One region of the Limibacillus halophilus genome, then DNA from elsewhere that is predicted to be linked to it. Evidence: predicted binding sites of a transcription regulator. Region 1 holds the regulator's gene; the other holds the start of a gene.
What was found. Region 1 encodes LexA, which represses DNA repair genes until DNA is damaged. Its sites were predicted from a motif close to ATGTTCTANTTTGGTTC; they were not measured.
Positions count from the first base shown of each region.

Region 2: the regulator LexA is predicted to act here: its motif matches at 13,289-13,305, upstream of FHR98_RS03665 (ImuA family protein).

Region 1 is NZ_JACHXA010000005.1:230,240-246,232, reverse strand. It holds gene pyrG (CTP synthase) at 1-1,296, opposite strand, end outside; gene secG (preprotein translocase subunit SecG) at 1,504-1,881, opposite strand; gene tpiA (triose-phosphate isomerase) at 2,002-2,745, opposite strand; gene FHR98_RS10910 (SurA N-terminal domain-containing protein) at 2,989-4,896, shown strand; gene trpE (anthranilate synthase component I) at 4,910-6,421, shown strand; gene FHR98_RS10900 (divergent polysaccharide deacetylase family protein) at 6,454-7,293, opposite strand; gene cueR (Cu(I)-responsive transcriptional regulator) at 7,687-8,088, opposite strand; gene FHR98_RS10890 (anthranilate synthase component II) at 8,253-8,846, shown strand; gene trpD (anthranilate phosphoribosyltransferase) at 8,862-9,896, shown strand; gene trpC (indole-3-glycerol phosphate synthase TrpC) at 9,893-10,702, shown strand; gene moaC (cyclic pyranopterin monophosphate synthase MoaC) at 10,706-11,182, shown strand; gene FHR98_RS10870 (molybdopterin molybdotransferase MoeA) at 11,182-12,384, shown strand; gene lexA (transcriptional repressor LexA) at 12,513-13,208, shown strand; gene FHR98_RS10860 (ComEC/Rec2 family competence protein) at 13,250-15,220, opposite strand; gene gltX (glutamate--tRNA ligase) at 15,621-15,993, shown strand, end outside.
Region 2 is NZ_JACHXA010000002.1:99,957-115,949, forward strand. It holds gene dapA (4-hydroxy-tetrahydrodipicolinate synthase) at 1-496, opposite strand, end outside; gene FHR98_RS03625 (lytic transglycosylase domain-containing protein) at 716-2,737, shown strand; gene FHR98_RS03630 (haloacid dehalogenase type II) at 2,813-3,511, shown strand; gene FHR98_RS03635 (alpha/beta fold hydrolase) at 3,537-4,397, shown strand; gene FHR98_RS03640 (threonine ammonia-lyase) at 4,369-5,391, shown strand; gene FHR98_RS03645 (bactofilin family protein) at 5,397-5,873, opposite strand; gene FHR98_RS03650 (peptidoglycan DD-metalloendopeptidase family protein) at 5,893-7,497, opposite strand; gene FHR98_RS03655 (error-prone DNA polymerase) at 7,748-10,942, opposite strand; gene FHR98_RS03660 (Y-family DNA polymerase) at 10,959-12,569, opposite strand; gene FHR98_RS03665 (ImuA family protein) at 12,472-13,233, opposite strand; gene FHR98_RS03670 (PaaI family thioesterase) at 13,390-13,821, shown strand; gene FHR98_RS03675 (YhdP family protein) at 13,824-15,993, opposite strand, start outside.

The DNA of each region.
Region 1 (15,993 bases):
TTCGCTGTCGTTGTCCCGTCGTTCGACCCGATTGCCACGGGTCCATTCAGTCAACAATCCAACGATCGGATCTTTTGGGGTCCCGAATTCAGATGATCCCGCGCCCGGAAAGCCTGCCAGGCTTCGCGCTGCTTCGATGACCGCCATCTGCATTCCGAAACAAATGCCGAAATAGGGGACTTGCCGCTCGCGCGCGAAACCGGCCGCCTTGATTTTGCCTTCGCTCCCCCGCTCTCCAAAACCGCCGGGGACGAGGATTCCATGCACGTCTTCCAAATGCTGGATTGCGCCGTCTTCCTCAAAAATCTCCGAATCAAGCCAGTTGATCTTGACCTTGACGTTGTTGGCAATACCGCCGTGTGTCAGGGCTTCGGCCAATGATTTATAGGAATCTATCAAACTGGTATACTTGCCAACTACGCCAATTGTCACCTCACCGTCGGGCTGGCGCACTCGCTCGACGACACCGTCCCACACTGTAAGATCAGGCTCCTTGACGTCCAATCCAAAGTGTCGGCAAACCTCCGTATCCAGTCCTTCCTCATGATAGGCCCGTGGAACTGCGTAGATGCTGTCAACGTCGAGAGCTTGAATCACTGCCTCGGGTCGCAAGTTACAGAACAAGGCGATCTTGCGCCGCTCGCCCTCGTCGATCGGCTGCTCGGTGCGGCAAACTAAAACCTCCGGACGAATACCGACGGATTGCAGTTCCTTCACGGAGTGCTGAGTTGGCTTCGTCTTCAATTCACCTGCGGTCTTGATATAGGGCAAGAGGGTCAGGTGAATGAATAAAGCCCGTTCGCGCCCCAGCTCGTTGCCAAGCTGTCGGATCGCCTCGAGAAACGGTAGACCTTCGATGTCGCCGACGGTTCCGCCGATCTCGCAAACGATAAAATCCTCATCGTCAATATCGCCGAGAACGAACTCTTTGATGGCATCTGTTACATGAGGAATGACCTGTACCGTTGCGCCGAGATAATCGCCGCGGCGTTCTCGGGCGATCACCTTCGAGTAAATCTGACCAGTGGTTACATTATCGCTCTTGCGTCCAGGAACACCGGTGAAGCGTTCGTAGTGACCAAGGTCGAGGTCCGTCTCAGCTCCGTCATCGGTCACGTAAACCTCACCATGTTGGGTGGGGCTCATCGTACCGGGGTCGACGTTCAGGTAGGGGTCAAGTTTACGCAGCCGAACCTTAAAGCCTCGAGCCTGCAACAGCGCGCCCAGCGCTGCCGAACAAAGACCCTTACCCAAGGAGGAGACCACGCCGCCAGTTATGAATATGAATCGCGCCATGGAAGGACACTATCGGGCCTAAACCCCTGCAGGGCAAGCCTCGCCTCTCTACTGGTTAACCAAAGCATTCTCTTTTGTGGAAGCGAACGCCTAACACATTGAAACTAGGCCAATTCCAATTTTTAGAACCAACCCCGACAATTAACGACAGTCAGCAAAACGCCGGGGCAGACAACCACCCCGGCGCGACTCGGCACTTCCAGTATCTTACTGCACCGGAACTTGCGAACTGCCACCTTCCTGACCACCAGCCGGAGCTCCCTCGGCAGGGACACTTTCCAGCGGACGCAACGGCTGTAGATCGCTACCACCGCCTAAGTTATCTAGGATTGATCGCTGCTCGCCGCCGCCGCCAGAGAGAATTGTCAGCGCAATGCTTGTCATCATGAAGGCAGCCGCCAGAACGGCGGTAGAACGCGTTAAAAGGTTTGCGGTACCGCGGCCGGTCAAAAATCCGCCACCGCCGCCGCCGCCGCCGCCGCTGCCACCGATACCCAATCCGCCGCCTTCGCTGCGTTGGAGCAACACGACGATGATTAGGGCCAGGGTGATCAGCAGATGTATTACAAGAATGATCGAGAACATGAGCCCAACGCTTCTCTTCAATAGTTACAAGGCCGCGCAGCCTAAAGTCGGAGGCGGTCTCCATCTCCTCTCTAGGTAAGGAGTGTTCGGCGGGTATTTAACCGCTTTGACCGCCGATTGCTAGGGGCAAGCCTGCGCAATAGCCCAAAAATCTTCGGCAACAAGACTAGCGCCACCAACCAACGCGCCATCTACGTCTAGTAACTGCAGCAGTTCACCTGCATTTGCCGGCTTTACCGAACCGCCATAGAGAATTCGGCAACGCGCAGCATAATCAGCACCCCGCACCTCGCCCGTGACCTTCCGAATGGCCTCATGCATACGTGCAACGTCTTCTGGCGTCGCACTTCGCCCTGTGCCGATTGCCCATACCGGCTCATACGCCAGCACAGCCTCTCCGTCGTCTGGCAGTGAACCTCGAATTTGATCGGCCACACAGGCCTCGGCCTGCCCCGCTTCCCGTTCTTCCAAGCTTTCACCAACGCAGATCACCGGTGTCATTCCCGCTGCCTGGGCGGCACGGGCTTTTTGTCGTATCACTGTATTGCTCTCGGCATGATCGTTGCGCCGCTCTGAGTGGCCGACAATCACAAACCGGCATCCCAGATCCGCTAGCATCGCAGCAGAGATATCGCCTGTATGCGCGCCCTTCGGTTCACAATGGCAATCCTGCCCACCCAACGCTATACCCGAACCCGAAAGTAACGTGGCCAGCGGTGAAATCAGCGTCGCTGGCGGTGCTATCAACAAATCACAGTTCACGGAATTGGAAGCTTGTAAATTGACTAATGCTTCCGCCAGAGCGGTCCCTTCTGCCAGAAGTCCGTTCATTTTCCAGTTTCCGGCAATAAGTTTGCGTCGCATGGCTCAAACCCTTCGTACTATCATGTTCCGCAAACGAGGTAGCACAGCGATAGGTCCAAAGCCAGTACACTACCGGCGTTGAATCTTTGCTTGTTGCCGGGTTAGCTTGGCCTCACTAAGATGCGCGCCGGTCGGTCCACAGGATAGTCCCGATGGGGGATCGCCAGCTAGGTGAAGGCTATACTGCGGTAACAAAAGCTGAACCGGCGGCTTGGGCAGAAGATAAGAAAGGACCTCTCCTCGATGCTCATGAAAATGCGCAGCAAGGGTGCGAAATTCGTAACCTTTATACTGTTTGGGCTTTTGATCCTCAGTTTCGTGGTCTGGGGCATTGGCGATATCTTCCGCACCGTCGGCGTCGATACCACAGTGGTAACGGTCGGCGACCGTGAGGTGACACAGCAGGAGTTCGCAACCAATCTGCAGCAAGAGGTACGTCGAACGCAGCAGGCCCTGGGCCGTACAATCGGCCAGGAGGAGATTCAGACCTTTGGACTGGCAAAGCGTGCGTTGGATCGTATTGTTACCCAAGCTGTGTTTGATTCACTGGCCGATGATTTGGGTATGGCCGTAAGTGAAGCGCAGATCGAGGAGCGTTTGCGGAACGATCCGAACTTCAAGGGCCCTGATGGAAAGTTCGATCCCAACATCGTACGTAGCGCTTTACGGGCGAACAACCTTTCGGAATCTGGATTTGTCCGCAGTCTTAGCGATGGCACCAAACGTCAGCAGGTCCTTGATTCGAGCATGTCCGCGGTCAAGCTTCCCGGTTTTGTAGCCGAGCGCCTGTTCGCCTATGAAGAAGAGAAGCGCGTCGGGCGCTACGTTGTCGTTTACAACAACAGCTTTGTCGATGTGCCAGACCCCGATGAAGTCACGCTCCAGAGCTACTACAACGACAACAAACAGTCCTTTCTCTCGCCTGAATACCGATCAGCGACAATCATCCGCTTTACCGCCGAGGATTTGGTCGACGAAGTCAGCGTGACCGAGGAAGCGCTGTTGGCGGCCTACGAGGAACGCCGCGAGGAATTCAACGACCCCGAAAAACGCAGCATCACTCAGCTTGTCGTTCCCGATAACGAAACGGCCGATAAAGTCCTCGCGCTGGTCGAAAACGGTAAGACTCTGGAGGAAGCCGCAACCGAATTGGCAGTCGGAACACCGGTCACTCTAGGTGAGATCGTGCCAGGTGAACTGCCGGAGAATCTGGAGAAAACGGCATACGCACTAAGGAATGGAGAGGTCGGCGGGCCCGCAGAATCGCCTCTTGGATTTCATATCGTGCGCGTCGACAACATCGTACCGGGTGTGCAACGCGGTTTCGAAGAGGTCCGCGATCAAGTTGAACGTGACCTCCGGCTTCGCGAAGCCGTCGATACGCTGGTTTCCATCGCAAACTCGCTGGATGATACGCTCGCCTCGGGTGCGAGTTTGGAGGATGCGGCCCGTGATTTGAACCTACCGATCGAGAGCTTCGATGCGATCGACCGATTCGGCAGGGATCGTGATCAAGAACCGATTGCGTTCCTTGAACCACGCAATCGAATCGTAGGCACCGTTTTCGAAACCAACGCCAATGAAGAAAGCATTGTCACGGATACCGGTGACAACGGCTATTACGTCGTGCGCGTCAACGGCATCACACCCCAGGCCGAGCAACCGCTGGACGCTGTCCGTGAGCAGGTCCTGCGGGCATGGAAACGCCAAGAACGGGAGCGCCTTGCCGAAGAGCTTGCCAAGGCGATTGTCGCAAAGGTTCAAGAAGGGGTAACCCTTGATGCCGCGATCAAGGCTGTCGATGCGCCCGACACCGCCAATCTGGCGGTAGAGGAAACATCCCCCGTCAAGCGTGACGAGCGAAGCGGCGAGAAAGTGCCGTCCCCGCAGTTCACCCGCAGCCTATTTGCCCTTGCACCGGGAGACACCGAAACGACACAAGGGCAACTCAGTCAGATAGTCGTTCAATTGAAGGAGGTCATACCGGCTGACCCGCAAAGCGGGACGGCTGACCTCGAAGCCATCGAGGCCGCGACCGCCATTGATATGGAAGGGGATTTGTTCGTACAGCTTATGGGCGCCTTGCGGCAACACTACGGCGTTAGTGTCAACCAGCAGCAGGTCAATCAATTGCTTTCAAATTACTTCTGAAGGTCTTAACCCGATGACTGCCGCCACCACACCCGAAGATTTCTGCAAAGCCTACGACGACGGCAGACCTCAGGTCTTATCTCTAACGTTGATGGCCGACTTGGAGACACCGGTTTCCGCATTCATAAAGCTGACCGACGGGCAGCGGTACCGCTGTTTGTTTGAGTCGGTCGAGGGCGGCAAGACGATCGGACGCTATTCCTTTATTGGGTTGAAACCCGATGTGATCTGGCGCTGCAAGGACGGCAAGGCGGAAATCAACCGTAGTGCCCGCGCCATGCCTGATGCTTTTGAGTCCGTCACGGAAGATGCGCTGACCAGCCTGCGCGGATTGATCGACGAGAGCCGCATTACCCTGCCCGAAGGGTTCCCGCCAATGGCCTCTGCTCTGATCGGGTACTTCGGCTATGACATGATCCGGCTTTTCGAGCGCATTCCGGCAACAAACAAGGATGTTCTGGGGGTTCCAGATTCTTTGTTTCTGAGGCCGACGATCGTGGCCGTTTTCGACCGTCTCGAAGATCGTATTACGGTTTTCACACCGGTTTGGCCGGATGCAGGCATCAACGGTGCCCAGGCCTTTGCAGAAGCACAAACCCGGTTGAACGAGGTTGCATCCGACTTTGAGCGCTCGCTCCATGATCGGCGTATGCCGGTCGTCGGCGCAGCAACATCGCTTCCCGAACCAAAGGCCAATATGGCGCGAACGGCATACCATGCCATGGTGGAGAAAGCGAAAGAGTACATCCTGGCCGGCGATATATTCCAGGTCGTGCCATCCCAACGCTTTGCGCTGCCGTTCGACCTACCGCCCCTGAGCCTTTATCGGTCTCTGCGACGGCTTAACCCCTCGCCTTTCCTGTTCTTCTTGGAACTCGATGACCTCGCGATCGTCGGTTCAAGCCCCGAGATCCTTGTCAGGTTACGTGGGCCGCAGGTCACGATACGACCCATCGCCGGAACCCGCCGCAGAGGCCAGACGCCTGAGGAAGACAAAGCGCTCGCCGCAGACCTTCTGAGTGATCCCAAGGAACTGGCGGAGCATCTGATGTTGCTAGATCTAGGACGCAACGACGTCGGTCGCGTCGCTGAGATCGGCAGTGTGAAGGTGACCGAACGAAACACTATCGAGTATTACAGCCACGTCATGCACATCGTATCCAACGTCATCGGCAAACTGAACCCGAACCACGATGCCTTGGATGCCTTGGCTGCCGGATTCCCTGCCGGCACTGTGTCGGGTGCACCGAAGGTCCGCGCGATGGAGATCATCGAGGAGTTGGAGCAAGAGCGCCGCGGCATCTATGCGGGCGCTGTCGGCTATTTCGGCGCCAATGGCGATATGGATACTTGCATCGCCCTCCGGACAGCCGTGATCAAGGGCGGCACTATGTACGTTCAGGCTGGCGGCGGAGTCGTGGCGGATAGCGATCCTGAGGCGGAATACCAAGAAAGCTGCAACAAGGCCCGCGCCTTGATTCGCGCGGCGGAAGAAGCTGTGGCCTTCGCTAAGAACCGCGGATGAGGCTGTAAAGCACCCTTTCCGCTCCTAGTCGTTCATCCAACGCCTTCCAAACGCTTAGCAATCACGCTGATCGGCACGATATCAAAGCCCCTTGCCCTTGCTATCGGAAGCCAGGCACGTATTACATCCAGCGTGAATGTCTGGGGATGGCCTATCCCAATGGCGAACCCCTTTGCCTTCGCGCGCTGCTCCAACAGAGCGAGTTGGCGCCTCACCTCCTCAGATGTCGGGATGTGATCCAGAAAGATATCCCGCTCCAGCACGGTCAAGCCCACCCGTCGAGCCTCGGCTGCCGCCACACTGCTACCGGTGGTCATGGAATCCAGAAAGATTAGACCACGCTTGCGCAGCGCAAGCGCGACCCGTCGCATGCCAACTCTGTTTCGGGTAAAGCGGCTACCCATATGATTGTTGAGCCCAACGAACCCTTTGAAACGATTGAGACCCCATTCAAGGCGTCGATCCAATTCCGTCTCCGACAATCCAACCATAAGAGCATTTGGACCCGGGTCATTGCGCTTTAAGTCATCGGGCTCCATTGGAAAATGCAGCAGCAATTCATGCCCACGCCCAAGCGCTTGCTGAGACAATTCCTCAAGGTTGTCCGCATAGGTCATAAACGCCAATGTCAGCGGTGCTGGCATTTCCACAGCCATCTTGGCGCCCCCGTGGTTTACGCCAACATCGTCGATAACAATAGCGATCCAAGGTTTGGTCGGATCCGCGTCATAACTGACCGCAAACTGTTTCCAGCTATCTAAAGCGCTATTGGTTACGGTCGGCGAATGTTGCGTTTCCGAAGGTCTTGTTGGCTGCACCAGGTCTTCGGTTTCCGGAGGTAAGGCCGCCGAAACCTTAAGGGTATCCAACATGCCATCCGATGGCGGGATTAATGGAAGCGGGAATGGCACATCGAGCTCAGTACCGCGGGACACTTCAATCGGATTTGAGTTTTGCACCGGAGCCTGCATCAACACCTTCACCCGCAAGTCCTGCGCCGTGTGAGATGGTCCAAATGGCACCGAAATGAAAAAGCCCGCAAGCCAAACAAGCTTTAAATAAGCCATCGGCTTATTTGACGCTCCAGTTTCTCTGCTAAGCTTCTGACATGGCTCTTCAGTGTCTAGGATCGAAATCGGCACACTGCCAGTAGTATGCTCGTGTCGTGCCGCGCCACGATACTTGGTGTGCTCCACCCTTGCCCCCTCCGGTCAAATCGCTCCCGATTCGCGGAGGAATTATATCATGCCTAGGCCGCAAGTCCTTCAAGCGTCGCTGGTTTTTCCCTCAAGGCCTTCCAGGATTGGGCAGTCTGGGCGGTCATCTCCGTGGCAATTCTCCATCAGGTGCGACAGAGTGCCTCGAATCGACCGCAATTCCGCGATCTTTTCATCAATTCTCCGCAGATGTTCTGCCGCCACTTGCTTCACTTGCGCACTGTTGCGATCGCGATCATTCCACAGCGCAAGCAGATCCTCCACCTGAGCTACGGTGAATCCCAGACCCCGCGCCCTTGAAATAAATCGCAGGGTTTCCAACTCATGATGACCATAATCCCGATACCCGCTAATTGTGCGAGATGCTGCATCGATGAGGCCAATTTCTTCGTAATAGCGAATTGTCTTTGACGGAACGCCGGTACGTCGTGAAACCTCGCCTATTCGCATGTCCGTGGTTCCTTTGCCGAAAAGAACATCAACCATTCAAGATACGATATCTGGCTTCCAGTAGCTGGAAGGTCAAGGGTTCTTTCCACGGCCCTGAAATCGCTGCTATAAAGGCAGACCCGAACCGGATTTGAGCCGGAAACACTTCTCTATAAGGCATTGTTATGTTTGCGCTGATAGATAACTACGACAGCTTCACCTATAACCTCTTCCACTTCCTGGGAGAACTTGGGGCTGAAGTTCGCGTATGGCGCAACGATGCTATTACGGTAAAGGACCTAGCCGCCATCAAGCCGCAAGGGATCATCTTATCGCCGGGCCCTTGTGATCCTGATAAAGCAGGCATTTGCCTAGAGGTTGTCAAACAACTGGGCGGCAAGGTGCCGTTACTGGGTGTGTGTCTCGGGCACCAGGCCATAGGGCAGGCTTATGGCGGCCAGGTCGTGCGGGCCGCTGTTCCGATGCATGGGAAGCTCAGCTCTATATCGCACGAGAGCAACGGCGTGTTTTCCGGGTTGCCGTCTCCCTTCGCCGCGACACGGTACCATTCGCTAACGGTTGAGCGGACATCGCTCCCCGAGGTTCTAGAGGTGACAGCGGAGACGGAAGACGGCCTCATCATGGGGCTTCAACACCGGGACTTACCAGTACATGGCGTACAGTTCCATCCGGAATCGATTGCCTCGGAGCATGGCTACAAACTACTGGGCAATTTCCTGCGCCTTGCCGGACACAACGCCGTACGTGACGTCGCCTGACAAGGATACGAGAGCATGCCAGCAAGCAGCAATGACCTGAAACCGCTCATTGCGCGTGTGGCCGATGGCCACAGCCTGAGTGAAACCGAAGCTGAATCGGCCTTTGACATTATGATGTCTGGTGCCGCTACCCCTACCCAAATCGGCGGCTTTCTAATGGCGCTTCGTGTTCGGGGCGAAACAGTGCCGGAGATTACCGGTGCGGCACGCGCCATGCGCGCGAAGATGGATCGTATCGTCGCACCACCGGAATCTCTGGATACCTGCGGCACGGGTGGCGACGGCAAGGGAACACTCAATATCTCAACAGCGATTGCCTTCGTCGTGGCGGCTTGCGGCGTCCCCGTCGCTAAGCACGGAAATCGGGCTGCGTCATCGAAGAGCGGTGCCTCCGATGTGCTGACGGCATTGGGCGTCAACATCGATGCAGACAAGACTAAGGTTGAAAAGGCACTCAAGCAGGCAGGAACGGCATTTCTCGCAGCGCCGCGTTATCACAGTGCCATGCGGCACGTTGGCCCATCACGGGCTGAATTGGGGACGCGGACGATCTTTAATCTGCTCGGTCCACTCTGCAACCCGGCGGGCGTGAAACGCCAAGTAATTGGCGTATTCTCACCCGATTGGGTCCTGCCATTGGCGCAAGTTCTACGGGAACTTGGGAGCGAGGCCGCATGGGTTGTTCATGGTGATTCCGGCCTCGACGAGATCTCGATCACCGGGCCGACCCAGGTTGCGGAACTCAAGGACGGCAAAATCCGCGAATTCCAAGTCACACCAGAAGACGCGGGCTTATCACGTAGCCCGCTGGAAACTATTCTTGGTGGAACCGGAGAAGAGAACGCGAAAGCCCTCTCCTCCTTACTCGCTGGCGAGAAGAGCGCCTACCGGGATACCGTCCTCCTCGGTAGCGCAGCGGCACTCCTCGTTGCCGGAAAGGTCGACGATCTCAAGTTGGGTGCTACGAAGGCCGCGGCCGCTATCGATAGCGGCAAAGCCGCAGCCGTTCTCAAGCAGATGGCGGAAATAAGCCGGGAGGGCGCCGAGTGAGCGACGTACTGACAAAGATTTGCGCTGATAAAACCAAGCATATTGCGGCAATGAAGGCCCAAAACAGCCTGGCTTTCTTGGAAGCGAAGGCAAAGGCCCATCCAGCACCTCGGGGGTTTGCAAAGGCTCTCGCCAAGGCGGCGACGACGCATGGTTACGGGTTGATTTGTGAAATTAAGAAAGCCTCTCCCTCCAAAGGGCTTATCCGGGCCGACTTCGATCCCTGTTCGTTGGCAAAAGCTTATGAGGAGGGTGGCGCAACCTGCCTTTCGGTGCTGACCGACGAACCCTATTTCCAAGGCGCTGATCATTACCTTGAGGAAGCGCGGAGGGCTACAAATCTCCCGGCGCTCCGCAAAGATTTCATGCTCGACCCTTATCAGATCGTCGAATCGCGCGCGTTGGGCGCAGATTGCGTCCTGCTGATAATGGCTGCTCTGGAAGACGCTCAGGCCGAGGAACTGGAAACGACAGCCATCGAATTTGGCATGGATGTCCTGCTTGAGGTTCATGATCGCACCGAACTGGACCGCGCCTTGGCGTTACAATCGCCGCTGATTGGTATTAACAACCGAAACCTCAAAACACTGGAGGTTGATCTCGCAACGACGGAGCAGCTGGCCCCAAACGTGCCGAGTGACAGGTATTTGATATGTGAAAGCGGGCTTTACAGCACACAAGACCTGAACCGCATGACTGCTGTCGGAGCCACCGCGTTCTTGATCGGCGAATCTTTGATGCGCCAACCTGACGTTATAGCGGCAACCCGGGCGCTGGTGCCCCAGTCCCTCTCCGAAAGCGCCTGAATCATGAGTGATTTCACGCATTTTGATAGTGATGGTAAGGCAATCATGGTCGATGTGTCCGGTAAGGCCGCGACAGAACGAAGCGCCACCGCACGAGGATCTATCGTCATGGCGCCCGCAACCTTTGAACTTGTGCGCGGCGGCGGAATGAAAAAAGGCGATGTCCTGTCAGTTGCTCGTCTCGCCGGAATTATGGGGGCGAAGCGAACACCGGATCTTATTCCGCTTTGCCACCCTTTGAGCCTCAGTTCCGTGAAGGTAGACCTAACACTCAACGAAGAAAAACAGGCAATCGATGTAACGGCAACCTGCAAGCTAGTCGGACAAACCGGCGTCGAAATGGAAGCGCTGACCGCCGTCAGTGTGGCTTGTCTGACCGTCTACGACATGTGCAAGGCCGTGGATAAGGCCATGATCATTAGTGATATAAGGCTAGTTCACAAATCTGGCGGAAAATCTGGTACTTATGAGGCGTCTTAATGATTTCTGTTGAAGAAGCACAGGCGCGCATTCTCAAGGAGTTTGCGACTACCCCCGCGGAAATAGTCACACTTTCCGACAGTCTGGGCAGGGTCTTGGCTGATGATCTGGAGTCTCGCCGTACCCAACCCCCCATGGACGTATCCGCAATGGATGGTTACGCAGTGCGCGCAAGCGATGTACTTCACGTGCCTACAACATTGAAGGTTACAATGGAGATTCCGGCCGGGAGCCTGCCACCGCAAGCGTTGGCTGCCGGAGAAGCGGCGCGTATCTTTACCGGCGCCCCCGTCCCGCCAGGCGCCGATAGCGTGGTCATCCAGGAGGACACTGAGGCGGCGGAAGACGAAGTCACGATCCTGGAGACCGCAAAACGCGGCGCCTATGTAAGGCGCGCCGGATTGGACTTTCGGGAGGGTGAGGTCAAGCTCAGGGCCGGCACGCGCCTTGGTGCCCGTGAAATCGGTCTTGCCGCCGCCATGAACAGGCCATGGCTGCCGCTTCGCAGACGCCCACGGATCGCACTTCTGGCAACGGGCGATGAAGTCGTGATGCCAGGCGATCCTATTCGGGAAAATCAGATTGTCAGCTCCAACGTCTTGGCGCTGGCAGCCTTGATCGAGCAGGCTGGCGGCGTCGCGGTCAATTTGGGTATCGCGGCGGACCGGGAAGACGCTCTGGATAATTTACGTGACCGCGCGCGCGGCTGCGATCTGTTGATTACGACAGGCGGGGCTTCCGTCGGCAAACATGATCTCGTTCAGTCGGCCCTGCAGCGGTCCGATCTATCGCTTGATTTCTGGAAGATAGCGATGCGTCCCGGCAAACCGCTGATGTTTGGCAGATGGCCTGAATTACCCGTACTGGGCTTGCCCGGCAACCCGGTTTCCAGCCTCGTATGCGGATATCTTTTCTTGCTGCCGATTATGGCCAAGCTCTTGGGCGCTCCCGATATTGCCCTAAGCGAGGAAACGGGATTGCTCGAGCATGATTTGAAAGAGAATGATCGACGCCAGGATTACCTGCGCGCTCTTTTTGTCGAACCTGACGGAAATGGCCCAAAGCTCAAAGTTTTCGAACGGCAGGACAGTTCGATGCTGGCAACGCTACAACACGCGGATGCCTTGATCATACGCCGCCCGCAGGCCAGAGCGGCCAAGGCCGGTGAGACCTGCTCCTTCCTTCGCCTGCCCCGGCCATGAAGCGCGCACACCCTTTGGCTCACGACTCGCAACAGTCATAAAAATGCTTGACCGGCGCAATGGAACTAAACTAGAACATTTATAACGTTTCTATTTTGTTCTTGTCTTGCCTGAACGGGGAATGCGCGATGTTGACGCGGAAACAACGGGAACTACTACTCTACATTCACGGTCATCTATCCGAGAATGGCGTTTCCCCCTCCTTCGATGAAATGAAGGACGCGCTGGGTCTCAAATCCAAGTCTGGCATTCACCGTTTGATCAGCGGATTGGAGGAACGTGGCTTTATTCGGCGGCTTGCCCATAGGGCCCGCGCAATTGAAGTACTGCGTTTGCCGGAAGACCATGATCAGTCACATGACCTTGGCCATGATACAAATGTCATTCATGGTGTGTTCGGACGCGTACAACGCCTGCCCTCACTGGCGGGTGACGGCAGCAATCGCCAACTACCATTGTACGGCCGAATCGCGGCAGGTACGCCGATTGAAGCTTTGCGCGATACCAGCAACTTCGTCGATGTCCCAGCAACCATGTTGGGCAATCGCGCGGAATACTATGCGCTGGAGGTTGAGGGCGATTCGATGATCGAGGCTGGTATCTTCGACGGCGATACGGTGATCATCGAAAGGTGTGAAACAGCAGAGAACGGCGCGATCGTCGTAGCCTTGGTCGATGATGGCGAGGTCACCTTGAAACGTATCAGAAGGCGCGGCCAGTCAATCGCATTGGAACCAGCCAACAAGAGTTATGAAACCCGAATCTTCCCGCCCGACCGCGTTCAAGTTCAAGGCAAACTCGTGGGGCTGTTAAGGCGCTATTGAGTGGTGTACTGCAGTTAGTATCACGAACCAGCACAATCACTCTAATCCGGACCACCGCTCCAAGGACGCAGTCCGCGCAGGCTTTCGACGGTTCGATATGTGACTGATGCGCGCTGGGCATCCAACCAAAAGGCGTGCGTACCGTTCCTCCAGAAATCAAAGCGGTCGAAAAGCCGGTCGCTGGGAATATCGTCGCAGTGTGCGCTACGAACCGGCTCCAGGCTTATGACCAGAGCCGCGCGCCGGCAGTCCTCCTCCAATCCACGCCCGTCAAAGGAAATTGCGACCGGCCATCCATCCTTGCGATAGAGACACCCCAATCCATCGCAGCTCAGCCAATCGTTACGATCACCCTTTTCATCCCAGGCGAAAACGGATTGGCTGCCAAGCGCCTCCATCCAGATTTGCCGCTCGAAAGTTTGGCGTCTGAGAGTGGAGAAGCCGTAGTGACCATTCGGGCCGCGCAGTGCAACCAGATCGGCGGACTCGTCAATGATAATGTCAGGAGGAGTGCGAGACAGCGGCGCGCCAAGACTCAAAAGGATGATTGGTAGTGCGATGTAGCGCCACGGCCTGCGCCAGATACACAACCAAAGCCCAGCCACGGCGATCACGACCAAAGGCAGGGTCGGCAAACTGGGTATCTTCACGACGGCGCCTGGCAAGCTGGCAACATAGTGAGCGACTGTAAGCAATAGCTCCAAGAGGATGGCCATCAGCTTCAGTATCCAAGCGTCTGCAGTGAACGGCGCCAGTAATAGAGCAAGCAGCACCAGTGGCATTATGCCAAATGCCATCAACGGCACAGCGATTAGGTTGGCAAGAAGACCGTACACAGCGAAGCGACCAAAATGGTGTAATGCGAAGGGGGTTGTCGCCACTATCGCCACAACCGATGTAATGCTGAGGACCGCAAGATAACGGATGGGCACCCCGAGTGCTGACAACCCCGGCTGCCTGGTCGCCCTAACCTGACGACCCTCCGGCTTTTCGAATACAGCGATTAGCGCTACCACAGCGGCAAAAGAAAGCTGAAATGACGCCGAAACCAGACTCTCCGGTCGCAAAAAAAGTACCACTAACGCGGCAGCGCCAACCAGTCTCAATGAAATCGGAGATCGGTCAATAAGCACTGCTACAAGCGCCAGCAGAACCATGATGAATGCTCGTTCCGCAGGGATTGAAGACCCAACAAGTAGGAGATAGGAGAAAGCCACCGGTGCTGCGGCAACCGCAGCGATCTTTTTGATCGGTGCTCTAAGGGCAAAGAACGGCAAAAGCGCGAACAACGCACGAAGACCGCCAAACACCAAACCAGCGATCAACCCTAGATGCAGACCGGAAATAGCCAGAAGATGTGCTAACCCTGCGTCGCGCATGGCTTGTGTGCTTTCCGGCGAAATAGCCCCCCGATCACCGGTCATTAGAGCGGCGGCCAGCGCGCCTGTGTCACCGGGGAGTACTCCCCGGACTCGCGCAGAAAGTGATTGTCGAGCCGTGGCCAACCAGATCGCCAAATCGGTGTGGTTGTCGCCCCCATGAGCCCGCGCGACCAGCAACGGCTTGCCAAAGGAAAAGCCGACAGCGCCAATACCTTGGAAGTAGGCATTGCGAGCGAAGTCGAAGCCGCCGGGAAAGGCAGGACGTGCTGGTGGCAGCAACATGGTCAGCACCGTGACACGGTATCCGGGACGGATTTCCTGCCATCCGTCCCGAAGTGAAATCCTGATGCGTGTCGGCAATTCAGAGACTGGTAATTCCGGCCCTTTGAGGTCTTCCAGGACGATCCGGGCGCCCATTTCTCTCGCCTCTACCGAGATGACCCTGCCGGAAAGTTCGACCGGGCCGACCTTGCGTTTCAACGCTCCAACATCAAGAAGATCGGTGCGGATCTTTGCGGTGGTCAAGCCTGAGGCAATCAGGGCGACCAGCAAAAACGGCCAAAGGACACCGCGGCCTTTGCACAGCAGAACTACGATCCAAGCCAGAAGCGATACCGTGGCGAGCGGCATTAATGCAGGTTCTTTTGAGAGCGAAAAGTAAATGCCCACGCCAGTGCCGAAAAAGCCTGGCACCCAAAGGATCCATCGGCTTCGTTCTTCCAAAAAATTTCCCGCAAACGCGCGAGCCAGGAACCCGCACACTGAACAGCGTCTTGCGCCCAAATCGCTCGCCCCCCAACGATAGCCGGCGTCGCCGCTTTACTTCGATTTCGTTTTAGCGATCACCGTTCCGAAAATCCCAATCGGGGCATCGGTTGGAACTAAGAATGACGACCCGACAACAGCCTGACAACCTCCATTGGAGAGAGTTATCCAATGCCCAAGGATGGCATAAGGTACGTAATATGTGGTAAGAGCCCCATCCATCCTGACGACCTCCCGCCTTGCAACAGGAAAACGCTGGACAGCCATGACCATTGTAACCCGCTTCGCACCCTCACCCACCGGATTCCTTCACATTGGTGGCGCACGCACAGCTTTGTTTAACTGGTTGTATGCCCGCCACCATGGTGGAACGTTTCGCCTTCGCATCGAAGACACCGATCGGCAACGATCCACGCCGGAGGCGATCGCAGCAATCCTTGAGGGTTTACAGTGGCTAGGTCTCGATTGGGACGAAGATGTTGTCTACCAGTTCGAGCGCGCCGGTCGCCATGCAGCGGTTGTGGAGGAACTCCTTGCAAAGGGATTAGCCTATCGCTGCTATGCCTCGCCGGAAGAGTTGGACGCCATGCGAAGCGAGCAGCGGGCCAAGGGACTACCAGTCCGCTATGACGGCCGCT
Region 2 (15,993 bases), on a different contig from region 1:
GGTCGTTGCTCGCGTCCTTCACGCCGACGATGTTTGGCAGCTTGGATAGGCGGGTCATGGTCTCGACCGACATATCAACCACCGAACGCCCCGGAATGTTGTAGATCAGGATCGGCAAATCAGCGGCGTCATGGATCGCCTTGAAGTGCTGGAAGAGCCCCTCCTGAGTTGGCTTGTTGTAATAGGGCGTGACCACGAGTGCGGCGTTCGCACCAGACTGTTTGGCCGCCTTGGTCAACTCGATCGCTTCGGCTGTGCTGTTGGAGCCCGTGCCAGCGATCACAGGTGCGCGCCCGGCCGCCGCTTCCACGCAAAGGTCGACGACGCGTTTGTGCTCAGCATGCGTCAAGGTCGGCGATTCACCCGTCGTGCCGCAGGGAATCAGCCCCTGCGTGCCTTCGGTGATCTGCCAATCCACGAAGGCCTGAAAGGCATCTTCGTCCACGCCGTCATTCGTAAACGGCGTGATCAATGCAGTGAGTGAGCCACGAAACATCGGACCAGACATAGCGTCTATTCTTTCCTCTCAAAGTAAGAAGACCCGACTAGCCTAAACAGTCGGAAATCGGGCGCACCTTAGTCTCAGCCTGCCGCTGCGGCAAGTATTGATAAAACCCGCATTGTAAGTGCGATTATCCCGAGGCCTTGATTGCTGGTCGGGCTGCAAACGAGTAGAGTCCCGCACGGGGGAACAAACCGGATCGGGAGTCCATTCATGCGGCCAACTTGGCTCGTTTTTACCTTATCGCTTTTCGTTTCCCTTGCCACGCCTGGCCTTGCTCAGGTCGCGAACCAATCCGCACAGTCTTCGGGAACTCTGGCGGCCCCCGTTGTCTCGAAGGCGCTCGAACTAGCGGACAAGGGGTCCTTAAAAGCGGCGCAAGCGCTCGTTGCCCCTTTCGAATCGCCACTTCTTGACGGCCTCCTGATCTGGCGAGCCGCACTCGCCGATAGCCCGGAGGTTGGATTTTGGGATATTGCCGTCTTTTTGGACCGCCATCCGGGCTGGCCGCAGGAATCTAATGTGGTCGTCGCGGCCGAGAAACGTTTTCCCGAGGAGATTGACCCCGCAACACTATCGATCTGGTTTGAGTCCTATCGGCCCCGCACCATGCCGGGTATTGAGCGCGCGTTGGCGCATTACTCCCGGATCGGCCAAGAAGCCGAGGTCAGCAAGCTCGCACGCAAGGCTTGGCGCGAACAATCAATGTCAGAGGATGTGGAGAAGCGATTCTTTGCCGCATACAGCCGCTTTTTGACCAAGGACGATGATCGCGAACGTTTTGAGGCTTTGTTGTCACGGCAGGATTCGAAGGGCGCGTTGCGTCAAGCGGCCAGATTAGGGACAGGGATTGCAGCGCTGGCAACAGCGCGCCTGAAGCTCGCCGGAGACGAGCCGGGCGTAGACGGCGCGGTTCGTGCGGTGCCTGCCAATCTGCAGGACGATGAAGGCTTGCTTTACGAACGTGCGCACTGGCGTTTGCGGCGTAACCGTTATGAAGGCGTGATGGAGTTACTCGACCCGCCACATCCCGAATACAGGGATGCGGATCGCTGGTGGAGGCTGCGCCATTGGGCCGCTCGGGAAGCGATGGATCGAAAAGACTTCAAGGCCGCCTACAGAATTGCTGCAGGAAACGGCTTGGAGAGTGGCATCGAGTTTGCGCAGGCGGAGTGGCTGGCGGGTTGGCTCGCCCTGCGGTTCCTCGACCGTCCCGACGATGCGCTCGCCCACTTTCAACGACTCTATGACGGCGTCGGCACGCCGATCAGCAAGGGACGTGCTGCTTATTGGGCCGGCCGCGCCGTGGAGGCAACTGCGGGCATGAGTGCCGAGACCCGTCGCTGGTATGAATTGGCGGCCGCTGAGTCCACCAGTTTCTATGGTCAGTTGGCGGCCGTGCGCGCAGGCTTGCACCAGCGCAATGCCCTATCGCCTGCGCAGGCTGCCCCCCCGGCTGACACAAAAGAGAAAGAGGCTTTTGAGGCCAAGGAATTGGTACAGGTTGTCCGTTTGCTTAACCGATTTGATGAAACCGAGCGTTTGAGCAGCTTTGTGATCGCCCTTCGGAGCAATGCCGAATCCGCAAGCGATTATCGCCTGCTGGCTGATCTTGCCGCAGAGAGCAAGCGCACGGATCTGGCCGTTATCGTCGCCAAATCAGCTCAGTTAGCCGATGTTTATCTAGAGGACTACCTCTATCCGCTGCCTCCGGTGGCGCCCTTCCCGGCACAGCAATTGCAACAGCGCAATCCGGAAGCGGCGCTCGTTCTGGCCCTGATCCGGCAGGAAAGCCTATTCCGCCGCGATGCCATAAGCCGCGTCGGCGCACGCGGCCTGATGCAGCTTATGCCGGGCACTGCAAAGAAAGTGGCCAAAGACCTTGGCTTGCCTTACAGCAGTGATCGGCTGCTCGATGATGGGGGCTACAACATGACCCTTGGCAGCGCATACCTGAAGGAAATGCTGGAGCGGTTTGGCGGATCTCACATCCTTGCGATTGCCGCCTACAATGCGGGGCCAGGCCGCGTGGATGAGTGGTTGGGTCGGTTTGGTAATCCGACCACACCGGGCGTCGACCCCGTCGACTGGATTGAGCGGATACCGTTTTACGAGACCCGTAATTACGTGCAACGCGTCCTCGAAGCGATGGTTGTCTACCGCCAACGGATCGGCGGCCCAAACGCACTGGAGCTTCAGCTTTCACAAGACCTTGACCGAGCCGCCGGTCGCTAGACAGCAAGTTCCTCATCTGCTGTGCTGCGCAGCGAGGTGAGGGTCAACGATCAGTGAGTGAGGATCAGCAGCAAAATGAACACTGAAGTTAACAGCACTCCCTGGGGCCAGATCAAAGCTTGCGTCTTTGATGCTTATGGCACCCTGTTCGACGTCCATTCGGCCGCTGCACGACTTGCCGAAGAACTGGGGCCGAACAAAGACTCCATCTCTAATCTCTGGCGCCAAAAACAGCTGGAATACACCTGGTTACGCAGCTTGATGAAAGAGCATGTGGATTTCTGGAAAATCACAGGTGACGCCCTGGATTTCGCCTTGGAAAGCCACGGCGTTCAGAACCCGCAATTCCGAGCTCAGCTCATGGAGCTCTATCTGAAACTTGAGGCCTATCCGGAGGTGCCGGCCTGCCTGCAGCGCTTGCAAGCCGCAGGCATCGCAACAGCGGTTCTTTCGAACGGCGAGCCCAAGATGATGGCCGCCGCTATCGAGTTCGCAGGCCTTGGCCAATCGCTCGACTATGCCCTTTCAGTTGAGGAAGTGGGTGTGTACAAGCCAGACTCGCGTGTCTACCAGATGGCCGTCGACCGTTTGGGCGTGACGCGACAGGAGATTTGTTTCGTCTCAAGCAATACGTGGGATGCAACCGCAGCCGCGCACTTTGGTTTTCAGGTGGCCTGGTTGAATCGCTTCAACCGCCTCTGGGATAAGTTACCGGGAACACCGAAGGCCGTTATCAGCACGCTGGACGACCTTCCGGTACCGGTCCGCGCTTGAGACAGTTGGGAGGGTGTAGAACCGGATGACTCCTCGCCGCGACCTGAAAGTCCGAACGAAGGACGGCCTGCGTCTCCACGTCGAGGACTGGGGCGATCCGCTAGACGACACGGCTCCGTTGCTTTGTCTCAGCGGTTTGACCCGGAACACACGCGACTTTCGGGAACTGGCTGAACGGCATGCTCCGCATCGTCGTGTTGTCACTTTCGATTACCGAGGCCGGGGTCGATCCGATCGGGATAGCAACTGGCGCAACTACCGCCCAGAAGTTTATCTGGATGACGTTTTCCAGGTGATCGCTGCGACAAACCTCCACCACTTCGTTGTGGTGGGAACCTCCCTGGGCGGTTTACTAACCATGGGTATGGGCCTTTTGATGCCCGCCGCTTTCAAAGCCGCCGTCATCAACGATATCGGTCCCGATTTCACTCCAGGCGGTGTCGAGCGGATACTTGCAGCAATTGGCGAAGATAAACCGCAGGCGGATTGGCCCGATGCTATGGCGCATATCGCCAGCAACTTCCCGCCCGGCAGTTACCCACGCGCGGATGAGAACACCTACCGCAAACTAGCCGAGACCGCGTTCAAGGCCGGCGACGACGGAAAATTGCATTTCAGTTGGGATACGGCGATTGCCCAGGCACTCGTTAAGGGTCCGCCACCGGGCGACCTCTGGCCACCGTTTCTGAGCTTGAAGCAAAAGCCGCTTTTACTGGTCCGGGGGGAGACATCCGATCTCCTGAGCGCGGAAACGGCGGCACGTATGGCCGAACGGCATCCGGACCTGACTGAGGTGTGCGTCAGAGGCACGCCACACGCCCCGACATTGGATGAACCCGAAGTGGAGCTAGCGATCGATGAGTTCCTCGCCCGTATCGATTCCTAAGACCTCTGCGTCCGACCTAACGACACCGGTCTTTGCCGATGTTCTGGCCGCCGCCGAGAGGCTGAAAGGCCATGCCATCCGTACGCCGTTGCTCGAGAATATGGCGCTCAACGAACGTACCGGCGGCCGAATTCTGATCAAACCGGAGGTCCTGCAACGCACAGGGTCTTTCAAGTTCCGCGGCGCTTACAATGCAATTTCCAGCCTTCCCGCTGACGCAAAAAAGCGCGGTGTTATTGCCTACTCCTCAGGAAACCACGCGCAGGGCGTGGCCGCCGCCGCCCAGATTTGCGGCATCCCGGCGCGTATCGTCATGCCGTCGGACGCCCCTGCCATCAAGGTTCAGAATACCAAAGGCTATGGCGCGGAGGTCATCCCCTATGACCGGTTTGGCGAGAACCGCGAAGAAATTGCGGCTCGTATCTGCGCCGAATACGGAAGTTACTTGATCGCACCCTATGATGACCGCCGGATCATTGCCGGCCAGGGCACTTGCGGCCTGGAGATTGCCGAACAGGCCGAGGCGCTTGGCGCGCTTCCAGAAGAGGTCCTTACGTGCTGCGGCGGCGGCGGATTGACGGCCGGTATCGCCCTCGCCCTCCAGAACAGGCTTCCAGATACCGCACTAACGCTCGTTGAACCTGCCGGATTCGATGATACGGGACGCTCGCTTGGGAGCGGATCAAGAGAGGCGAACGACCCCGCGGCAAGGTCGATCTGCGACGCATTGCTTTCGCCTATGCCGGGGAACCTAACTTTTCAGATCAATAAGAGCCTGGTCACTCAAGGCGTCGCTGTCAGCGACGACGAAGTAATGGACGCCATGGCCTTCGCGTTTCGATGGTTGAAGTTGGTTGTTGAACCAGGTGGCGCCGTCACGCTAGCCGCCGTTCTCTCAGGCAAGGTCGCGACGCACGGCCGAACCTTGGCCATCGTCCTTTCAGGCGGAAATGTCGACTGGCCTCGGCTCCAAGAGGCTCTTGAAAGAGCCTGACCCCATCAAACGGGCGACGACGACGTATTACTGCCGGATGAATTTGCGCTGACCGCAGAAGTGCCGGACGAGGCTGCTGCGGTCTTGGGCTGTATGGAAGCCGGACGGGCATCCTCGATACGTTTGAGCATGCCTTCGATGAAGGCGCCCGCGTCAATAGACAAGGATTTATGCATAATATCGCCGGTCACCTTCGCGCTGGCGAGGAGTGCGACATTGGTTGCGTGTATCTCGCCATCGACCTGGCCAGATACCTTGACCTCTTCGGCCCGTATGACGCCTTTGACTCGCGCACCATGTCCGATCGTGACGCTTCGGCTCAAAACATCGCCATCAACCTGTCCGTCAATCTGAATATCGCCATCGGATTCAAGGTTTCCGCGAATCGTCAGATCGTTGCTGATGATCGACGGCACGCCCCCGATCGATGCACGAGGGCGACTGCCAAGGCCATTGTCCTTGGGCTCCGGGGAGGGGGTCATATCAGAAGGTCCTCCGTTCTTAGCCTTTGAAAACATGCCTACCTGCCTCCAGAAAGTTATCCGGGTTGAGCGGGTTGCCATCGATGCGGATCTCGTAGTGCAGGTGCGGTCCAGTGCTTCGTCCAGACGACCCTACGGCACCAATCGGTTGCCGGAAATCAATGGTTTCACCGCGTTTCACCTCTATCCGTTTGAGGTGCGCATAACGTGTTGTAACACCGAAACCATGATCAATTTCTATATAACGGCCATAATTTCCAAACCATCCGGCTTTTACCACCTTGCCTGGTGCAGGTGCGAATACCGGTGTTCCCGTCGGCGCACCAAGGTCGATACCGTAATGCTGCGCCCGCTTGCCGTTCTTCGGGTCCTTACGCGGACCATAGTTACTGTTCAACTCGTAGCTATCCATCGGCGGTGTCAGAGGCAATGCGGTTGCGATGGTTCGCAGCCCCTCCCAGCGCCGCAGGTGCAGGTCCAGTAGTGCCAGCGCTGTTTGGAAAGAGTTGTCCTGATCCAGTTCCGGCCCTACCAACGGTACGAACGGACCACCCATGCCAAGCTCGCCCTCCGGTGCATCGTTCACGCGGTTCAAAAGCTTGTCGACTTCCACACCCGTCATCGCAACGGCTTTTTCGATGTCACCGATGCTGCTGAGCGTGCGTTCGGTAAGCTTCGCTACCAGATCGAGTTGGCGTTGCTCATAGGCCGACAGAGTCTCTTCCAGGCTCACGACCTGTAGTTTCAGTTCATCGCGCTCCCTGGACAACTGAGCCCGCATATCACGGGAATCATCAAGAGATTCCTGCAGGTTGATAATGATCTGCTCTAGCTGGGTCTGGCGGGTTTCCGCGCCTCGCTGACGCGTTTCAAGCGCGGCGATTTCCGCTTCGAGACTGAAGCGCTTTTCAATCAAGGCTTGACGTTCGGCATCGCCGATCACGACATCCTCGGATATGTCTTCCAGATTTGCCTGAAGCTTTTGCTTCGTCAGCTTCTCACGAGTCAGGCGTTCCTGAGTCTCGGTGAGCTGACCAAGCAAAGTTTCCCGGGCTTTCACAACTTCTTCGCGCTCGGCCTTTGTTGAATCCAGCACGCTTTTCATGGAGGTGACCTGGGTTTCCAGGGTCACGTTCTGCTCAGCGATCTGGCGCAGGCTGGATTCGAATGAAGCCAGCTTGTTTTCGAGCGCGTCGCGCGCCACGACAACCTTTGCGTGATCGCCCTCACTGCGATTAAGCCGGGCCTGAATGTCAGCCAGATTTACGCCTTCGGCCTGACCGGAAAGAATATCCTGCAGCATCGACTGGTTGTCTTCCAGACCGCCCAGGATGTTGGTGTATTGATCGTAGTACTGGTCAATCTCGTTCAAGAGCGATACGTAAGCCTGGTCGCGCTTGTTAATTTCCGTTTGCTGCTCGCTTATGATGACGGGAGAAACAACAGCCGTTACCGTCGCTGCGAGTCCCCAACCTGCTAAGCAAATCGCCAAGCCCGTCGCCAGTTTCTGCTGCCGCGGCGAAACCCGAAGAAATCGGACTCTGCCTTCGGCACGCAAATAAATTTCCCTTTCGGGAAACTGGCGATCGACCCAGGCACGAACGTGTCTGAGAATTTCCTGCATTCGAACCAATAAACGCGGCAACGCTAAGGAAGGCGGACCGTTGCAGCGTTTCCCTTGTTAAAAGGGGTATCCCCCGTTGTTACCTCAGAGTATGCCTGCTTATCAGGCGCTCCGTTTAGCTTCTCGTTTTGCTCGTTTGGCTAGCTTCTGAGATGCCGCTCTTCCAAGCGCGGAAAAAGCTAAAGGTTAACGGCGAGATGAGCAAGGGGGTTGAATCAATACCGCAGTTTTCCAGGGTTTTTAGAGGCTCTTAATGAAAATCCCGGGACCGGTGGAGCGCTGGATGGCGCGCTTGCCTCCGATCCTGTGTCGGATGCCGGGCTTCATCTGCCCGACCAGATGCCCCGGCAAAGGCCGTCGCGGGCATCTCCAATTCAGCCAGACGGGGGCTCAGGTCATAGAGTTGATCGGCGATAAGATGGATAACGAGCCCTTCCTTCTGGAGCCGCCCCTGCACCGCCAACAAGCTCGACTTCATCACCACGGCGCGTTGCTTTTCAAAAAGGTCTGGCCAGATCACGATATTGGCCACACCCCACTCATCCTCCAGGGTCGCGAAGATAACGCCTCTGGCCGTTCCGGGACGCTGGCGCACCAGAACCAATCCCGCCAACCCGAGTCGGCATCCGTCCGGCGAATCCTTGAGCGCACGACTGTCTCGCCATCCCTCGCGTTCAAGCCGAGCCCGCAGAAACGATAGCGGATGGGCACGCAGGCTAAGGCGCAGGCTGAGGTAGTCCTCCACCACCTGCTGACCGGGTGCCAGGTCGGGCAACGTCACAACCGGCTCAGGCCCCCTCTCCTCCTCTTGCGCGGCGGCAAAAAGTGGTAAGGGATTGGCGTCGGGCAGACCCTTTATCTCCCACAAAGCCTGACGCCGGTCGCGCTCAAGCGAAGCGAAAGCATCGGCGCGGGCCAACACCTCCAGCGTACGGTTGGACAAGCGGGCGCGGCGCCACAGCGTTACGATATCCGGGTAACCATTGCCCCGCACCGAAACCAGGCGCTTGGCCTCCGCTTCGGCCAAGCCCTTGATCTGACGCAGTCCGATGCGCAGCGCCAACGTCCCGCGCGATCCCGGCTCCAAACCGTAATCCCAATCGCTGTGATTAACGTCCACGGGCAGCACCTCGACGCCATGCTCACGGGCGTCGCGCACAATCTGCGCCGGCGCATAGAAACCCATCGGTTGACTGTTCAACAGGGCTGCGGCGAAAACCTCTGGATGGTGACACTTCATCCAGGCGGAGACGTACACCAGCAGCGCGAAAGAAGCCGCATGGCTTTCCGGAAACCCGTAAGTTCCGAAACCTTCAATCTGCCGAAAACAACGCTCGGCGAAATCCTCGTCATACCCGCGCTCTACCATGCCATGCACCATCTTTTCGCGGAACTTATGGATGGTGCCGGTGTTCTTGAAAGTGGCCATGGCCCGACGCAGTTGGTCCGCCTCGGCGGGCGTGAACCCGGCGGCGACAATGGCAATCTTCATGGCTTGCTCTTGGAACAGTGGTACACCCAGGGTCTTCTCCAGCACCGCACGCAGCGCATCCGAGGGATAGCAGACCTTTTCCGCGCCGCTTCGCCGACGCAGATAAGGATGTACCATATCCCCTTGAATCGGCCCTGGCCGCACAATGGCCACCTCCACCACCAGGTCATAGAAGTCGCGCGGTTTGAGCCGGGGCAGCATGCTCATCTGAGCCCGACTCTCCACCTGGAAGACACCAATGCTATCCGCCCGGCAGAGCATGTCGTAAACCTTGCTGTCCTCAACCGGGACGCTGGCCAGATTGTGGTGCAATCCCTTGTGACAGGCCAGCAGGTCAAAACCCTTTCGCAGACAAGTCAACATGCCAAGCGCCAACACATCCACCTTCAGGATACCGAGCGCATCAAGATCGTCCTTGTCCCATTCGATGACCGTCCGATCGGCCATTGCCGCGTTCTCGATCGGCACCAGTTCCCGCAAGGGCCCCCGCGTCATCACGAAGCCACCGACGTGCTGCGACAGATGGCGGGGAAAGCCGATCAAGGCCCGCACGATCTCCAAGGTTTGCCGCAGGCGGGGTGCATCCGGGTCCAATCCGGCCGCGCGCAAGCCCGCCGTCGGCACTTCCTCACGGCTCCAACCCCAGATATTACCCGCCAAGGCGCCCAGGGTGTCGCTGGAAAGCCCCATGACCTTGCCGACGTCGCGCAGCGCCCCTCTGCTGCGGTAGCGGATCACCGTCGCCGTGAGACCCGCGCGATCCCGTCCGTAGGTTTCATAGATATGCTGGATAACCTCTTCGCGACGCTCGTGCTCGAAGTCCACATCGATGTCGGGCGGCTCGCCGCGCTCACTGCTCATGAAACGCTCGAACAGAAGATCTAACCGCGACGGGTCGACTGCAGTGACCCCCAAGCAATAGCAGACCGCCGAATTAGCCGCCGAGCCCCGTCCCTGACAGAGGATGCCGCGCTCCCGCGCGAAACGAACCAACTCATAAACGGTCAGAAAATAAGGCTCGTAACCAAGCCCGGCGATCAGTTCCAGCTCATGCACGATCTGCGCGCGAACCTTGTCTGGCACACCGCCTGGGTACCGCCGCGCCGCACCGTTCCAGGCAAGCTGCGCCAGTCGCGTGCCGGGTGAAGTTCCATCGGGCGCGATCTCCTCGGGGTATTCGTAGCGTAGATCATCGAGGGAGAAATCTACGCCCGCGACAATATCCAGACTGTGGGTCAGGGCTTCGGGATAGTCGACGAAGAGGCGCGCCATCTCCTCCGGAGATTTCAGATGGCGTTCCGCATTAGCTTCCAGGCGAAAGCCCGAAGCCTCGATCCGGCAGCCCTCGCGGATACAGGTCAGAACGTCCAGCAGCAATTTGCGGGCGGGCTCATGGTAAGCCACATCGTTACTTGCCAGCAGCGGGCAATCACTATTCTCGGCCAGTCTCGCCAGCTCCGCCAGCCGCCGCAGCTCCCCGGCGTGGTAGTGGCGGAAGGCGGCCAAAAAAACCTCCCCCGGATGGCTGGCCGCCAAACCCGCTAGCCAAGGCTGAAAATCCCCCCCTGGTCGGCGCGGCGGCTGAACGATCAGAAACTGCCCCCCTCCCAATGCCTCCAAGTCGCTCCGATGAAGTTCACAGTCTCCCTTTCCGGCACGCCGCTTGCCTCTGGTCAACAAGTCGCACAAGCGCCCATAAGCCGCTCGATCTCTGGGATAGCAGATGATCTCCAAGCCATCGCGCAGAACTAACCGCGCGCCCACCAACAAACCTATTCCGGCCTGCCGGGCGGCAACATGGGCGCGCACCACTCCGGCCAACGAATTGCGATCCGCCACACCGATTGCCCGCAAGCCCATGGCTGCGGCCGCCGTTGCCAATTCCTCAGCATGGGACGCGCCCCGCAGGAAGGAATAATTGGTCGTCACCTGTAGCTCGGCAAAGGCTGTCATCCCATTCCGCCTCCGTTCAACCGAAAAGCCCATGCAAGAACCAATCGCCGCCATCGCGAAACAGCCAGAATCGCCGACCTTCCTGATCTTCGACACGGTAATAATCGCGCTGCGGCAGCCTTGCGGGTTCGCCTGCCTCCCTGGCCGCATCCCTGGCCGCATTTTCGTTCGTTAGCGGTCGTTCCCACCAGGCGCCCAACAGACGCTCGGGGCCTTCAGCCCGCGCCACCAGGTGTGTGACCCGCCGCCACACAAAGCGCACGGGTGGATGATCCGGCAGCAAAGCAAGCGTCTCGATCGGCTCGGGACGCGGTAGCAAGCGTAACGGGCGTAAACCCGCAGGATTCTGCCCATCAAACGTGCTTCTCCAAGCGTTGGGAAGGTCTCCTTTCTCCGTGGGCTCTCTCTTAACCTGGGCCGCTTCAGGCCAATGAGACGGTCGTTGCTCCAGACTGTAGACGCGCCCTGTGCCAAGGCGGTTCAGAAGGCGGTCAAGCAGCCCGCCAGTCTCACCCCGGTCCGCTTTCCTTCTGTCCGCCAGGGTCATCTGCTCGGCGCTCAGGGGCTCCGTCACCCCCGCTGCGAGGGTCATGACCTCGACCCCATAACCCGGATCGAAAGACTCTTGCCGGTCCGCCAGCAAACGGCCGAGATGCTCTGGATCACGGTTCGCCTTGCTAACGCCGATTTGGATCTCCTGCCGACTGGCATCGACCCTGTGCAGAACTAGAAGCAAACGGCGCGCGCCCTGGTCCGCTTGCTGCAAGGTTCTGCAGAGTTCCTGGAGCAGCTTCTCCACCGCTGCGGCGAGATCGTCCACGGCGGCGACCGGCTCCGAAAACCCGAGCCGGGCCTCGAAGCGCAGCGGCGCGCGGCGTGGCGACAAAGGCTCAGCCATCGCCCCCAAAGCTTGCCGCAGGCGTCGCTGCACGGCTCCCCCCAGACGCGGCGCCAGCCCGGCGGGCGGCAGCTCGTAAAGCTGACCGATCTGCAACAGGCCGAACCGCCCCAACAATTCCACCTCCGCCTCCTGCAGTCGTAAGGCTGCAATCGGCAGAGACGCCAAGGCGGCGCGCTGCCCGTCCGCCGGGACAATCCGCAACGGCTCTCCTGCGGCAGTCGCAAAGCGTGCCACGGCCCAGGCTGCTCCCGGCGTATCGGCAAGCCCCAATCGGACCGTCAGACCCCAACCCTCCAGGCGATGCAAGAGGTCCCGGCCCATCATGGCTTCACCACCGAACAGATGCGCGCAACCGCTGATGTCGAGCCAACAAGCCGCCGAGCCCGCGGCCCCCTCATTACTTTCATCCAGAGCGACCCAGGGACTGTAGCGCTCCAACCAATCCGCCAGCTTCTCCAGGCGACGTTTCTCGGCACCCCGATCATGCGCGAGCGTAACAAGACCAGGTAGCAGCGCCCGCGCTTGGGTCAAAGGCAGGCCCGGCGTCAGACCCTGAGCCTCGGCTCGTCTATCCACTGCCGATAGGCGCAGTAGCCCGCGCTCGTTCTCGGTTAGGGCAAAGGGGGCCTCAGGAAGCCTGTGTTGCCCTTCCCAGTTCCGCGCCGGAGACAGGTGGTAGCGCTCCGTCGCGAAGCGGGGCAGCCATAGAGAAAGCACACGTTTCATCGTTCCACTCCATGAGGCAGTCCCCCCGGCGCCCACCCCGGCAATGCAGCAACTCGACCTGCCAGCGCGGCCGTCCCAACAAACGATTATCGGTGCGGCTGGATTGCCCCGCAGCACCAGCGGTGCTGGGCGCAGGCGCCAAGCGCCAATGGCTGAAAGCACCGCTGCCCTTTTGCTCGGGCGGCGGCGTGAAAGACCGCAGCAGCAAAAAACAAGGGATACCGCTTGCTTCCGCCGCCAACTGCAAGCGACGGGCGGCAATGCGCCCCAACTTGCCAATCTCGCCTAACACCAAGGCCGGGCTGCTATCCGTCAAAGCTTCCTCAAGGCACCAGAAGACCTCGGCATCTCCAGCAGCGCGAACAACCAGAAGGTCGGTTGGCTTCACACCGAAGGGCAGCAAACCGGCGCCATAGAGGTCGTCATGTCGCGTGACCCAAAAGAGCGGTCCTTGCCGATTGCTTTCTTGCAGGAACAATCGCACCAAAGAGGTTGCAAAAGCGCTCGCGACACCGTCATCCCATTCCCGCCTGCAAGGCTCGAAGAGATGCAGGGCCGCAAGCGGCAACCCCCTTTCCGGTAGCAGTCGATCCAAAGCTTTCAGACCAAACTTCAGGCGCTTGCTGGAAGAGCATCCTCCCCCTTCAAGGTGAAGAATTTTCATTCTAAGCTCTTGTATTTTCTTATTTTCCTTTGAAGCTCTTATCATTTCCACACCAATGTTCTTGTTATGTTCTTTTTAGGGTAGAACGCTGCGGCGGTCAAGAAGGCCTGCGGCTTATGGACAGGGCCAATCCAATTGGGCAGTCTCTGGGAGATCATGAGCAATGCACAGCAAACACCCTCAGCCATAGCAGACCCGAACCGGGTGCGCGGTGGCTTCGCCGATTTGACCGATTATCACCTGACCGCCTGGCGGCAGGATGAAGCGGAAGTCTCGCTCTTGGTCAGACACCAGCATCTGAACCGCAGTGGCGTCATGCACGGCGGCATGCTGACCACCCTGATCGACACGGCCTGCGGGTACAGCGGATGCTACCGTGATGAACCGGAACAGTCGTTGCGCGCATTTACCCTCTCGCTCACCTGCCAGTTCATCAGCACCGCAGAAGCGGGCGCCAAGTTGACGGCCCGCGCCGTTCGCAAGGGAGGAGGCCGATCAATCTTCTACGCAAGCTGCGAGGTCACCGACGCGCTGGGTCGTCTGATCGGTCAAGGCGAGGGTGTCTTCAAGTACATCACCCGCCCTTAGCCTTACCGATCCACCTCTTCGGGAATTGCCCTGGGACGATCCGTGTCGCTGTTGCCGTTTCCCACATCGAAAAGACCACGCAGAAAGCCGGGCGCCAAGGCCGCCAGCGGATTGACGGCAACCACTGGGTCATCCAGCGGACCGGTCATCGTGTAGGTAACGGCAAAAACGCCCTCGCCTTCTCCGCCAGTCAGGATATCTCCCAACAAGGGAATTGCGCCCAGCACCTGATTGACCGCGTATGCGGGCACAACGGTGCCGCGCAGGTCGGCGAGGTTTTGATCGATATCGACACTGCCCTGCGCCGTCAGCCCCAACGCCGAACCGTAAATACGCAGCAGATCACTGGATATACGCCCTTCGACGGCCTCGAAATCGCCCTTAGCCCTCTTGAACTCAATCCCCTCGCCGCTAAGGACATTGACGATCCCCGTCAGCGAAGCGACCGTCAGCAATTTTGCCAACACCGGCGCATCGATTAGCTTGAAATCCTTGATCTCAATATTGCCCCGTAGCGGATTGGTGCGTGCAATCCCTTCCCGTGAGCCATTGATCCGCAACAGCCCCCCATCCATTGTGTCGAAAAAATCCAGGCTCCGAAACAATCCGCCAGCGTCGGCGGCGGCCATCTCGAGCACCTGCCGCCCGTCCGTTGCAGGCGCATAGGAAACCTCCACCTCGGGGGAGCGCTCCTGCCCGTCCACGACAGAACTGCGAAGCTGCTTGGGAATCCGGCCACGCAGGAGGAAACGGCGCCAGCCTTCCTTCACGCGCTCCAATTCAAGATGTCCGTTTTCCAGATAGCTTTCATCGCCAAAGCGCAATCGCTCGATGTTACGCAGCGTCAGAGTCAGGTGTGTGTCATCCGGTTCGGTAGCGGCGGTATCCTCATCCTCATCACTTTTCAGAAACGGTCGAGCGTCCAGGCTTCCCCCCGCTACGGATACCGTCAAGCGCTTAGGACCACGTGTAATTTCCACATCCCGCAAGGCTTGCTCGCCAAACGCTAGCGCACTCAATCGCGCTTGAGCGATATCGCGGCCCTCTGCGTTGAACTGAGCGTCGCCGGATAATTTTAGTGTTCCCGCCGTCACCTGAATATTCTGAAGGCTTCGCGGTGTACCCTTCAAAAGAGACAAGGAAAAGCTTGCCTGCCCTTCCTCACCCGCTGCTTTTCGCCAGTTCCCGAGATCTCTGATCTCCATCGTCGCGGAGGTAAGCGAGGCCTTCACATCTACTTGGGCTTCGCCTTTAGCTTGTTCTGTATAGAGGAAGTCCGCGGAGAACGGCCCCGTCAAGTAAGGCGCGCTGGCAATCCCAAAAATCTGCAGTTTTTCGTGGCCCACGGTCGCCACAGTCCCTTCGAGACGGCGTCGAATTCCCTTTACTGGCGTGAAATTCTCACGCCATTTGAATGTAAGCGGGACATCAGCAAGGCTGGCTTCTCCGGCAATCGACATACTGTCCTTCGATAAATCGAGCTTTACATTGGCACCCGTCACGTCCTGCCCAAGGAGCACTTTGATCAACCCCGTGTCGGTCAGATCTCCCTGGGCCGAGACATCCATTTCATCAAAGGTCAGATCGGCCAACAACGGAAACGCAAACCGGGCTCGCGCCGAGACACTGCCGACCGCACCTTCCGTGTTCAGACCGAGTTTATCAATCAAGGCCACGCGGGGGTGATTCAACAAAGAGAACACACTTGGCAGCGGGCCAATTGCAGTAAACTCCACCGCAAGAAATTGTTCCTTGGCATTCAGGCCGGTTATATCCAAAGTGCCGCTGCCCAGCACAATGTCACCTGAGGTCCCCCCCTGCATCTCGAGCACCAGTCCCTGGGGCGAGAATGTGGCCGTACCATCTACACCCACCACCGGTGGCATGGGGCGCAGGTAATGGGCATCGACACCGGCAAACGTGAAAGTGCCATCGAGGTTTTCCAGGACCAACTCGTCCCAATTGCCTAACGGCGCGAAGAGCGCGACCTCCCCCACTAAGTTATCGACATCTCCGGCGGTAATATTTTCAAGCACCCAATCACGCCCGTTTTGCGATACGCCCTCCGGCCAGTACAAAGGCAGTGCTTCAACATCCATGCCTGCCAGTGTGAATTTCAGTCTGGTTCTGAGATCTCGCGCCTGACGACCGAACAGGTCACCCGACAGACCT